One region of the Streptomyces sp. Ag109_G2-15 genome, then DNA from elsewhere that is predicted to be linked to it. Evidence: riboswitches for the same ligand, from Rfam matches in the RefSeq annotation. Region 1 holds a riboswitch; each other region holds the start of a gene.
The links. Region 1 has a riboswitch for thiamine pyrophosphate ahead of CRP49_RS03895 (thiamine ABC transporter substrate binding subunit). Riboswitches for the same ligand answer to the same signal wherever they lie in the genome.
Positions count from the first base shown of each region.

Region 2: another riboswitch for thiamine pyrophosphate. It lies ahead of thiO (glycine oxidase ThiO); the one in region 1 lies ahead of CRP49_RS03895 (thiamine ABC transporter substrate binding subunit).
Region 3: another riboswitch for thiamine pyrophosphate. It lies ahead of thiC (phosphomethylpyrimidine synthase ThiC); the one in region 1 lies ahead of CRP49_RS03895 (thiamine ABC transporter substrate binding subunit).

Region 1 is NZ_OCNI01000001.1:957,779-961,046, reverse strand. It holds gene rlmN (23S rRNA (adenine(2503)-C(2))-methyltransferase RlmN) at 78-1,184, shown strand; TPP riboswitch at 1,209-1,316, shown strand; gene CRP49_RS03895 (thiamine ABC transporter substrate binding subunit) at 1,398-2,507, shown strand; gene CRP49_RS03890 (iron ABC transporter permease) at 2,549-3,268, shown strand, end outside.
Region 2 is NZ_OCNI01000001.1:5,194,907-5,198,174, reverse strand. It holds gene CRP49_RS23335 (NAD(P)/FAD-dependent oxidoreductase) at 1-785, opposite strand, end outside; gene CRP49_RS23330 (hypothetical protein) at 818-1,168, opposite strand; TPP riboswitch at 1,222-1,333, shown strand; gene thiO (glycine oxidase ThiO) at 1,331-2,491, shown strand; gene thiS (sulfur carrier protein ThiS) at 2,488-2,688, shown strand; gene CRP49_RS23315 (thiazole synthase) at 2,692-3,268, shown strand, end outside.
Region 3 is NZ_OCNI01000001.1:2,998,809-3,002,076, forward strand. It holds gene CRP49_RS13355 (SsgA family sporulation/cell division regulator) at 1-81, shown strand, start outside; gene CRP49_RS13360 (YibE/F family protein) at 179-1,624, opposite strand; TPP riboswitch at 1,705-1,878, shown strand; gene thiC (phosphomethylpyrimidine synthase ThiC) at 1,871-3,268, shown strand, end outside.

The DNA.
Region 1 (3,268 bases):
TGAGCACAGGTGGACGCCCCCCAGTGCACGGCTCGCGCCGCAAGTCACCCAATTGGATCTGCGACACTGGTACAGCCATGCCTAAGCCCGGAGAACTCACTTTCGTCGCCCCGCGCGGAGCCAAGAAGCCGCCGCGGCACCTTGCCGATCTCACGCCTGCCCAGCGCAAGGACGCGGTGGCCGAGATCGGGGAGAAGCCGTTTCGTGCCAAGCAGCTCTCGCAGCACTACTTCGCGCGGTACGCGCACGACCCCGAGCAGTGGACCGACATCCCGGCCGGCTCGCGGGACAGACTGCGCGAGGCGCTGTTCCCGGAGCTGATGACCGTCGTGCGGCATCTGTCGACCGACCAGGGGGACACGCGCAAGACGCTGTGGCGGCTGTTCGACGGCACGCTCGTGGAGTCGGTGCTGATGCGGTACCCGGACCGGGTGACCATGTGCATCAGCTCGCAGGCCGGGTGCGGGATGAACTGTCCCTTCTGTGCCACCGGGCAGGCGGGGCTCGACCGGAATCTGTCGACCGCCGAGATCGTCCATCAGATCGTCGACGGGATGCGGGCGCTGCGGGACGGTGAGGTCCCCGGTGGGCCGGCTCGGCTGTCCAACATCGTCTTCATGGGGATGGGCGAGCCGCTCGCCAACTACAACCGGGTCGTCGGAGCCATCCGCGCGCTCACCGATCCCGCGCCGGACGGGCTCGGGCTCTCGCAGCGCGGGATCACCGTGTCGACGGTCGGGCTCGTGCCCGCCATCCACCGGTTCGCCGACGAGGGCTTCAAGTGCCGGCTCGCGATCTCCCTGCACGCCCCCGACGACGAGCTGCGCGACACCCTCGTCCCCGTGAACACGCGCTGGAAGGTGCGTGAGGTGCTGGACGCCGGGTTCGAGTACGTCGAGAAGTCCGGGCGCCGGCTGTCGATCGAGTACGCGCTCATCCGCGACATCAACGACCAGGCCTGGCGCGGTGACCGGCTCGGACGGCTGCTCAAGGGCAAGCCCGTGCACGTCAATCTCATCCCGCTGAACCCGACGCCGGGGTCCAAGTGGACCGCCTCGCGGCCGGAAGACGAGAAGGCGTTCGTCGAGGCGATCGCCGCCCATGGGGTGCCGGTCACCATCCGGGATACGCGGGGGCAGGAGATCGACGGGGCTTGTGGTCAGCTCGCGGCCACCGAGCGGTAATCTGGCCACGTCAATCACATCTTCATATTCCGACAGGGGAGCGCCACAGCGCTGAGAGTGCGGCAAGCGGGCCGCAGACCCTCTGAACCTCGCCCAGGTCATTCTGGGTAGGAAGTTCGGTCACCACTCATGCTGTTGCGCCCTGCCCGGATCCTTCCCCGAAGGACCGGGCGGGGCCGCGTTCTTCCTGGCCAACCCCAGGAGGACACTCACGTGCACACCAAGACCCTCGTGGCCACGGCGGTCGGCCTCGGCCTGCTCACCTTGTCCGCGTGCGGATCGACGGACACCAAGGGCTCCGCGGACTCCAAGACCGTCACCCTCGTCAGCCACGACTCGTGGGCCGTCTCGAAGAACGTGCTCAAGGACTTCGAGAAGCAGTCCGGGTACAAGGTCAGGGTCCTGAAGGGCGGCGACGCGGGCCAGGCCGTCAACAAGGCGATCCTGACCAAGGACAACCCGCAGGGCGACGTCTTCTTCGGCGTCGACAACACGCTGCTGTCCCGGGCCCTCGACAACGGTCTCTTCCAGCCGTACGAGGCGAAGGGCCTCGGCACCGTCGGCGCCGCCTACCAGCTCGACCAGGACAAGCACCGGGTCACGCCCATCGACTACGGCGACATCTGCGTCAACTACGACAAGGCGTACTTCGGCGAGCACAAGCTGACCCCGCCGCAGACCTTCGCCGACCTGGCCAAGCCCGCGTACAAGAACCTCCTCGTCACCGAGAACGCGGCCACCTCCTCGCCCGGCCTCGGCTTCTTGCTCGGCAGCGCCGCGCAGTACGGGGATGGGGGCACCTCCCGCTCGAGCGAAGCCGAGAGTGGGGGAGGCTGGCAGGGCTACTGGCAGAAGCTCAAGGCCAACGGCGTCAAGGTCGTCGACGGCTGGGAGCAGGCCTACTACCAGGAGTTCTCCGGGTCGTCGGAGGGCAAGAAGGCGGGCGGTGACCGGCCGCTCGTCGTGTCGTACGCCTCCTCCCCGCCCGCCGAGGTGATCTACGCCAAGAAGCGGCCCAGCACCGCTCCGACCGGTGTGGCCACCGGCACCTGCTTCCGGCAGATCGAGTTCGCCGGGCTGCTGAGCAACGCGAAGAACACCAAGGGCGGCAAGGCGTTCATCGACTTCCTGCTCTCCAAGGAGTTCCAGCAGGACATGCCGCTGAACATGTTCGTGTACCCGGTGGTCAAGGGCGCCGCGGTGCCCGCCGACTTCACCAAGTACGGGCCGGCCGCCAAGGATCCCGAGACCATGGCCCCCGCCAAGATCGCCGCCAACCGCGACCAGTGGGTCAAGTCGTGGACGTCACTCGTACTGAAGTAGCCACGAGGCGGACGCGCGGGAGCGCGGCGCGGCTGGGGCTCATGGCCCTGCCCGTCGCGTTCTTCGCCGTCTTCTTCGCCTGGCCCGTGGCCGCGATCGTCGCGCGCGGGCTGAAGGTGGACGGCGTCTGGCAGTTCGGGCGGATGGCGGACGTCGTCACCCAGCCCGACATCCGGCACGTGCTGTGGTTCACCACCTGGCAGGCGCTCGCCTCCACCGCGCTCACCCTGCTGCTCGCCCTGCCCGCCGCCTACGTCTTCGCCCGCCTGGACTTCCCCGGCAGACAGCTGCTGCGAGCCGTCGTCACGGTCCCCTTCGTGCTGCCGACCGTCGTCGTCGGTACCGCGTTCCTCGCGCTCGTCGGCCGTGGCGGGCTCCTCGACGACCTGTGGGGCGTACGGCTCGACACCACCGTGTGGGCGATCCTGCTGGCGCACGTCTTCTTCAACTACGCGGTCGTCGTCCGCACGGTCGGCGGCCTGTGGGCCCAGCTCGACCCCCGGCAGGAGCAGGCCGCCCGGATGCTCGGCGCGTCCGCGCTGCGGGCCTGGCGGAAGGTGACGCTCCCCGCCCTCGCACCCGCCGTGGCCGCCGCCGCGCTGATGGTGTTCCTGTTCACCTTCACTTCCTTCGGCGTGGTGCAGATCCTCGGCGGGCCCACCTTCTCCACCCTCGAAGTGGAGATCTACCGCCAGACCTCAGAGGTCTTCGACCTGTCCACGGCCGCCGTCCTCACCCTCGTCCAGTTCGTCGCGGTGGGC
Region 2 (3,268 bases), 4.2 Mb from region 1:
ACGACCTCGCCGTGCGTGCCCAGCTCGATGCCGGAGCCGGCCAGCCAGGCGGTGGCGGGGCGCGCGCCGATGCCGACGACGACGGCGTCCGCGGGCAGCCGCGTGCCGTCGGCGAGCACCACCGCGCCGGGCTCGACGCGCTCCACGCGCGCGTGCGTGCGCAGCTCGGCGCCGCTGTCGGCGTACCAAGCGGTCATCGGGGCGGCCACCTCGGGCGGGAGCGCGCCCGCGAGCGGCCGGTCGGCGGCCTCGACGACGGTCACCGCGCAGCCCGCCTCCCGGGCCGCCGTGGCGAACTCGGCGCCGATCCAGCCGGCGCCGACGACCACGATGGCGTGCTGCCGGGCGAGCACCGGTCGCAGCCGTTCGGCGTCGTCCAGGGTGCGCAGCAGGTGCACGCCGGGCACACCCTCGGTGCCGGGCAGCGTGATCGGTTCGGCGCCGGTGGCGAGGACCAGCACGTCGTACGGGACGGGCCCGGCCTCGGTGTCCAGTTCGTGGTCGCCGGGGCGCACGCCGAGCACCTCGCAGCCGAGCCGCAGGTCGACGCCGAGCGACTCGAAGTCGATGTCGAAGGCGGAGCCCTCGGCCTTGCCGAGCAGCACGGCCTTGGACAGCGGTGGCCGGTCGTACGGCTGGTGGGGCTCGGCGCCGATCAGCGTGACGGTCCCCGTGAAGCCCTGTTCACGCAGGGCGACCGCGGTCTGCACTCCGGCCATGCCGGCGCCCGCGACGACCACGCGCCGCCCCTGTGACGTGCCCTGCTGCGGTGTCTGCTCGCTCACCCGATCACCATAGACAACTGACAATCCGTCAGTCAGCGGGCGTGCTCGGTGACCTGCTCCACAACGCTGGTCCCGGCGCCCGGCTGGGACTCCCACTCCCAGGTCTCCTCCAGCCGCACCCGCCCGTCCGGCAGCTCCACGACGGTCGAGACGCAGTGCCCCGAGGAGGTGGTCCCGTCCCGCTTGAGCTGCACGTACCGGAAGTCCAGCCGGTCACCGGCCCGGGTGCCGACCAGATGGCCGCGTACGACGTCGCCGCCCGCGTACTCGGCCCAGATCTCGCCGTCCTGCTCGTGGTACGTGAACCGGGTGCGCGTACCCACCTGACCTGGTGCTTGGTCCGCCACCGGGGCGAGGACGAGGCCGTCCAGCGAGCGGGCCATGGATCGGGGCTCCCTTACGAGTGACGAGCGCTGCGGGCTAGGGTGGCCACCGTACAAGCACTCGCGGGAGCCCGGACGCACCGGGCTGAGAGGGAGGCTGGCGGCCTCCGACCGTACGAACCTGATCCGGGTCATGCCGGCGAAGGGAGGGGCTGGACGCCCATGTCGTCACGTACGTCCGACGTCCTCGTCATCGGGGGCGGGATCATCGGCCTGGTCACGGCCTGGCGGGCCGCGCAGCGCGGGCTCGCCACGGCCGTGGTGGACCCCGAGCCCGGCGGCGGGGCCGCGCGGGTCGCGGCGGGGATGCTGGCCGCGGTCACCGAACTGCACTACGGCGAGGAGACGCTGCTCGCCCTGAACCTGGAGTCCGCCCGCCGCTACCCGGACTTCGCGGCCGAGCTGACCGAGCTGACCGGCCACGACCTCGGCTACCGCCGCTGCGGCACGCTCGCCGTCGCGCTCGACGCCGACGACCGCGCCCACCTGCGTGAACTGCACGCGCTCCAGCAGCGTTCGGGCCTGGAGTCGGAGTGGCTGTCCGGGCGGGAGTGCCGGCGTCTGGAGCCGATGCTCGCGCCCGGGGTGCGCGGCGGGCTGCGGGTCGACGGCGACCACCAGATCGACCCGAGGCGGCTGGCCTCGGCCCTGGTGGCCGCGTGCGAGCGGGCCGGGGTGGTGTTCCACCGGTCCTGGGCCGAGCGGCTCGACGTCGTCCGGGACCGGGCCGCCGGGGTCACCACGGCGGACGGCACGGTGCTGCGCGCGGAGCGGACCGTCCTCGCGGGCGGCAGCCTCAGCGGGCGCCTCACGGGCGTCCCGGAGGACGTACTGCCCCCCGTGCGGCCGGTGAAGGGCCAGGTGCTGCGGCTGACCGTGCCGCGCCGGTACGCGCCCTTCCTGAGCCGTACCGTGCGGGCCGTGGTGCGCGGCAGCCAGGTCTACCTGGTGCCCCGGGAGAACGGCGAGCTGGTCGTCGGCGCCACCAGCGAGGAGCTGGGCTGGGACACGACGGTCACCGCCGGGGGCGTGTACGAGCTGCTGCGCGACGCCCATGAGCTGGTGCCCGGGATCACCGAGCTGCCCCTCACCGAGACCCGGGCGGGACTGCGCCCCGGCTCCCCGGACAACGCGCCGCTGCTCGGCCCGTCCGGGCTCGACGGGCTGCTGCTGGCCACCGGGCACTACCGCAACGGAGTGCTGCTCACGCCGGTCACCGGGGACGTCATGGCGGAGCTGCTGGTCAGCGGTGAGCTGCCCGACGAGGCCCGTCCGTTCACGCCGAAGCGCTTCGGCGCCGTACTCATGGAGCAGCCCGCATGAACATCTCCGTCAACGGGGAGCGCCGCCAGGTCGCCCCGGGCACCGCGCTGGACGCCCTCGTGCAGACCCTCACCGTGGCGCCCTCCGGGGTGGCCGCCGCCCTCAACGAAACCGTCGTCCCGCGCGCGCAGTGGGCGACCACGGCCCTCGCCGAGGGTGACCGTGTCGAAGTCCTCACCGCCGTGCAAGGAGGCTGACCCATGGCCGACGATCCCTTCGTCCTCGGTGGTGTGCCCCTCGGCTCCCGGCTGATCATGGGTACGGGCGGCGCGCCGAGCCTGGAGGTGCTGGAGCGGGCCCTGGTCGCCTCCGGTACCGAGCTGACCACGGTGGCCATGCGGCGGGTCGATCCCGCGGTGCACGGCTCGGTGCTGTCGGTGCTGGAGAAGCTGGGCATCCGGGTGCTGCCGAACACGGCGGGCTGTTTCACCGCCGGGGAGGCCGTGCTGACCGCCCGGCTGGCCCGGGAGGCGCTGGGCACCGACCTGATCAAGCTGGAGGTCATCGCCGACGAGCGGACGCTGCTGCCGGACCCGGTGGAGCTGCTGGACGCGGCGGAGACGCTGGTCGACGACGGCTTCACGGTGCTGCCGTACACCAACGACGACCCCGTGCTCGCGCGGAAGCTGGAGGACGTGGGCTGTGCGGCGGTGATGCCGCTGGGCTCGCCGATCGGCTCCGGACTCGGGATCCGCAACCCGCACAACTTCCAGCTGATCGTGGAGCACGCGCGCGTGCCGGTGATCCTGGACGCGGGGGCCGGCACGGCGTCGGACG
Region 3 (3,268 bases), 2.0 Mb from region 1:
GAGGGCGCGCTGGCCGACTTCGACGCCCACCTCGACGAGGCCCTGGACCGCATCCTGGCCGAGGAGCAGAGCGCCGGCTGAGGCGTTGCGGCGACGGGGCGCCAGGCGCTCTGCCCTGCCGCGTGTGACTGTGCAGGAACGCTTCTTCAGTGGACTTCCGGCCCCTGCCGGGCCCCGCTCACCGCTTCCGGCGTCGGCCCCTGCCGCCGCGCGCCGGAGCGGGCTGTGCCCCGGCGGGGGCCGCCGCGTCCGGTCCCGGCCGGTCGGCCGACACCACCAGGGCGGCGAGCGCGGTGGTGACCGGGACGGAGGCGACCAGGCCGATCGAGCCCACCAGCGTGCGCACGACCTCCTCGGCCACCAGTTCGCTGTTGGCCACCGTGCCCACGCTGCTCTGTGCGATCGAGAACAGCAGCAGCAGCGGCAGCGCGGCGCCGGCGTAGGCGAGGACGAGGGTGTTGACCACCGAGGCGATGTGGTCGCGGCCGATGCGGATGCCCGCCCGGTACAGCCCGCGCCAGCCCATCGCCGGATTGGCCTCGTGCAGCTCCCAGACCGCCGAGGTCTGCGTCACCGTCACATCGTCCAGGACGCCCAGCGAACCGATGATGACGCCGGCCAGCAGCAGACCGCTCATGTCGATCGACGGATACAGGCCGTGGATCAGACCGGTGTTGTCGTCCGTGTTGCCGGTGAGCGCGGCCCAGTCGATGAACTCCGAGCCGAGGACGCCGATCAGCAGGAGGGAGGCCAGCGTGCCGAGCACCGCCACCGACGTACGGGCCGACAGTCCATGGCACATGTAGAGCGCGATGAGCATGATCGCGCTCGCCCCGACGACGGCCACCAGCAGCGGATTCGAGCCCTGCAGGATCGCGGGCAGGATGAAGAGCGTCAGCACCATGAAGCTCACCGCCAGCGCGACCAGCGCCATCACACCGCGCATCCGTCCCACCACCACGACGGCGAGCGCGAAGATCCCCGCGAGCAGCGCCATCGGGAACTTGCGGTTCACATCGGTGACGGAGTACTGCAGGTCCTTCGGCGCCGAGGGCTCGTAGGCGACCACGACCTTCTCGCCCTGGTGCAACTGCCGTGACTGGTCGGGCTGCACGATCTCGGTGAACGTACGGCCCTGGTCGTTGCCGGTGTCGACCCGGACCGTCGCCTTCTTGCAGGTACCTTTCGCCTCCTGCTGCGCGGAGTTGCCCTCAGCGGTGGAGGTGTCTCCGGTCGGGGTGTCCCCCGAGGCGTTCACCGACTTGCAGCTCACCTCGACCACCTTGGTGACCGTGGCCTGCTGTGTCTGGCGGTCGAAGCCGACGCCCGTGCGCTCGTGCGGTGGGGCTCCCCCGGGCCAGAGCACCACCAGGCCGACCACGACCGCGGCCGCGAACGGGATCAGGATCGCCGCGATGACCTTGCGCAGATGCTTCGAGACCGGCGCGGCGGGTCCGTGGCTGTGGCTGTGACCGTGCGAGTGGCCGTGGCCGTGGCCGTGGCCGTGGCCAGGGCCCGGGACGTGCTGGTGCCCGTGTCCGTCGCCGTCATGGCCGTGTCCGTCGCCCTGTCCGGAACCGCCTCCGCGCGGCGGTTCGGAAGGCGGGTACGGGTACTGCTCCATGGTGGTCACCGCCAGATCATCGCAAGAACGCCAGGGGCCCTCTGGTCACCGCGCCCGAATTGACGCTAGCGTGGAGGCACCTTTGCACACGCGGGAGCTCGGAGCACCGGGCTGAGAGGACGCTGACCTCCGTATTCGCGATGTTTCACGTGGAACGTGGTTTCACGGGAAACATCGGCAGACGGAAACCGCTGCGTCGACCGCCGAACCTGTTACCGGGTAATGCCGGCGTAGGGAGTAGGTCTCATGACCAACAAGGACGCACGCACGCCTGCCTCCGTCCAGGACGACAAGTCCCAGGAGGCCGGGAAGTCCATCGGCTGGCACAAGGCGTATATCGAGGGCACCCGCCCCGACCTGCGCGTGCCGGTCCGCCAGGTGCACCTCACCAACGGGCAGTCGGTCACGCTGTACGACACATCGGGCCCGTACACCGATCCACTCGTCGACACAGATGTCCGCAGGGGCCTGCCGCCGCTGCGGGACAACTGGATCATCGCCCGCGGCGACACCGAGGAGTACGCCGGCCGTCCCGTCCGTCCCGAGGACGACGGGATCAAGCACACCTCACCGCGCGGCGGGCTGCGCAACCTGGACGCGGTCTTCCCCGGGCGCCCGCGTCAGCCGCGCCGGGGCCGTGACGGCAAGGCCGTCACACAGCTCGCGTACGCCCGCCGCGGCGAGATCACGCCCGAGATGGAGTTCGTGGCCCTCCGCGAGAACGTTTCTCCCGAGGTGGTCCGCGAGGAGATCGCGGCGGGCCGTGCGGTGCTGCCGGCCAACGTCAACCACCCGGAGATCGAGCCGATGATCATCGGCAAGCGGTTCCTGGTGAAGGTCAACGCCAACATCGGCAACTCCGCGGTCACGTCCTCCATCGAGGAGGAGGTCGAGAAGATGACCTGGGCGACCCGGTGGGGCGCCGACACGGTCATGGACCTCTCCACCGGCCGCAACATCCACACCACCCGCGAGTGGGTGCTGCGCAACTCCCCCGTCCCCATCGGCACGGTGCCGCTCTACCAGGCGCTGGAGAAGGTCGACGGCAGGGCCGAGGAACTGACCTGGGAGATCTACAAGGACACGGTCATCGAGCAGGCCGAGCAGGGCGTGGACTACATGACCGTCCACGCGGGCGTGCGCCTGCCGTACGTGCCGCTCACCGCCAACCGCAAGACCGGCATCGTCTCGCGCGGCGGCTCGATCATGGCCGCGTGGTGCCTCGCGCACCACAAGGAGTCGTTCCTGTACGAGAACTTCGAGGAGCTGTGCGAGATCCTCGCCGCCTACGACGTCACGTACTCGCTGGGCGACGGCCTGCGCCCCGGTTCCATCGCGGACGCCAACGACGAGGCGCAGTTCGCGGAGTTGCGCACGCTCGGGGAACTCAACCGGATCGCCAAGCGTTTCAACGTACAGACCATGATCGAGGGCCCGGGACACGTCCCGATGCACAAGATCAAGGAGAACATCGACCTTCAGCAGGAGATCTGCGATGAAGCTCCGTTCTATACGCTCGGCCCGCTGACGACGGACGTTGCTCCGGCGTACGACCACATCACCTCCGGCATCGGTGCCGCGATGATCGCCTGGTGGGGCACGGCGATGCTCTGCTACGTCACGCCCAAGGAGCACCTGGGCCTG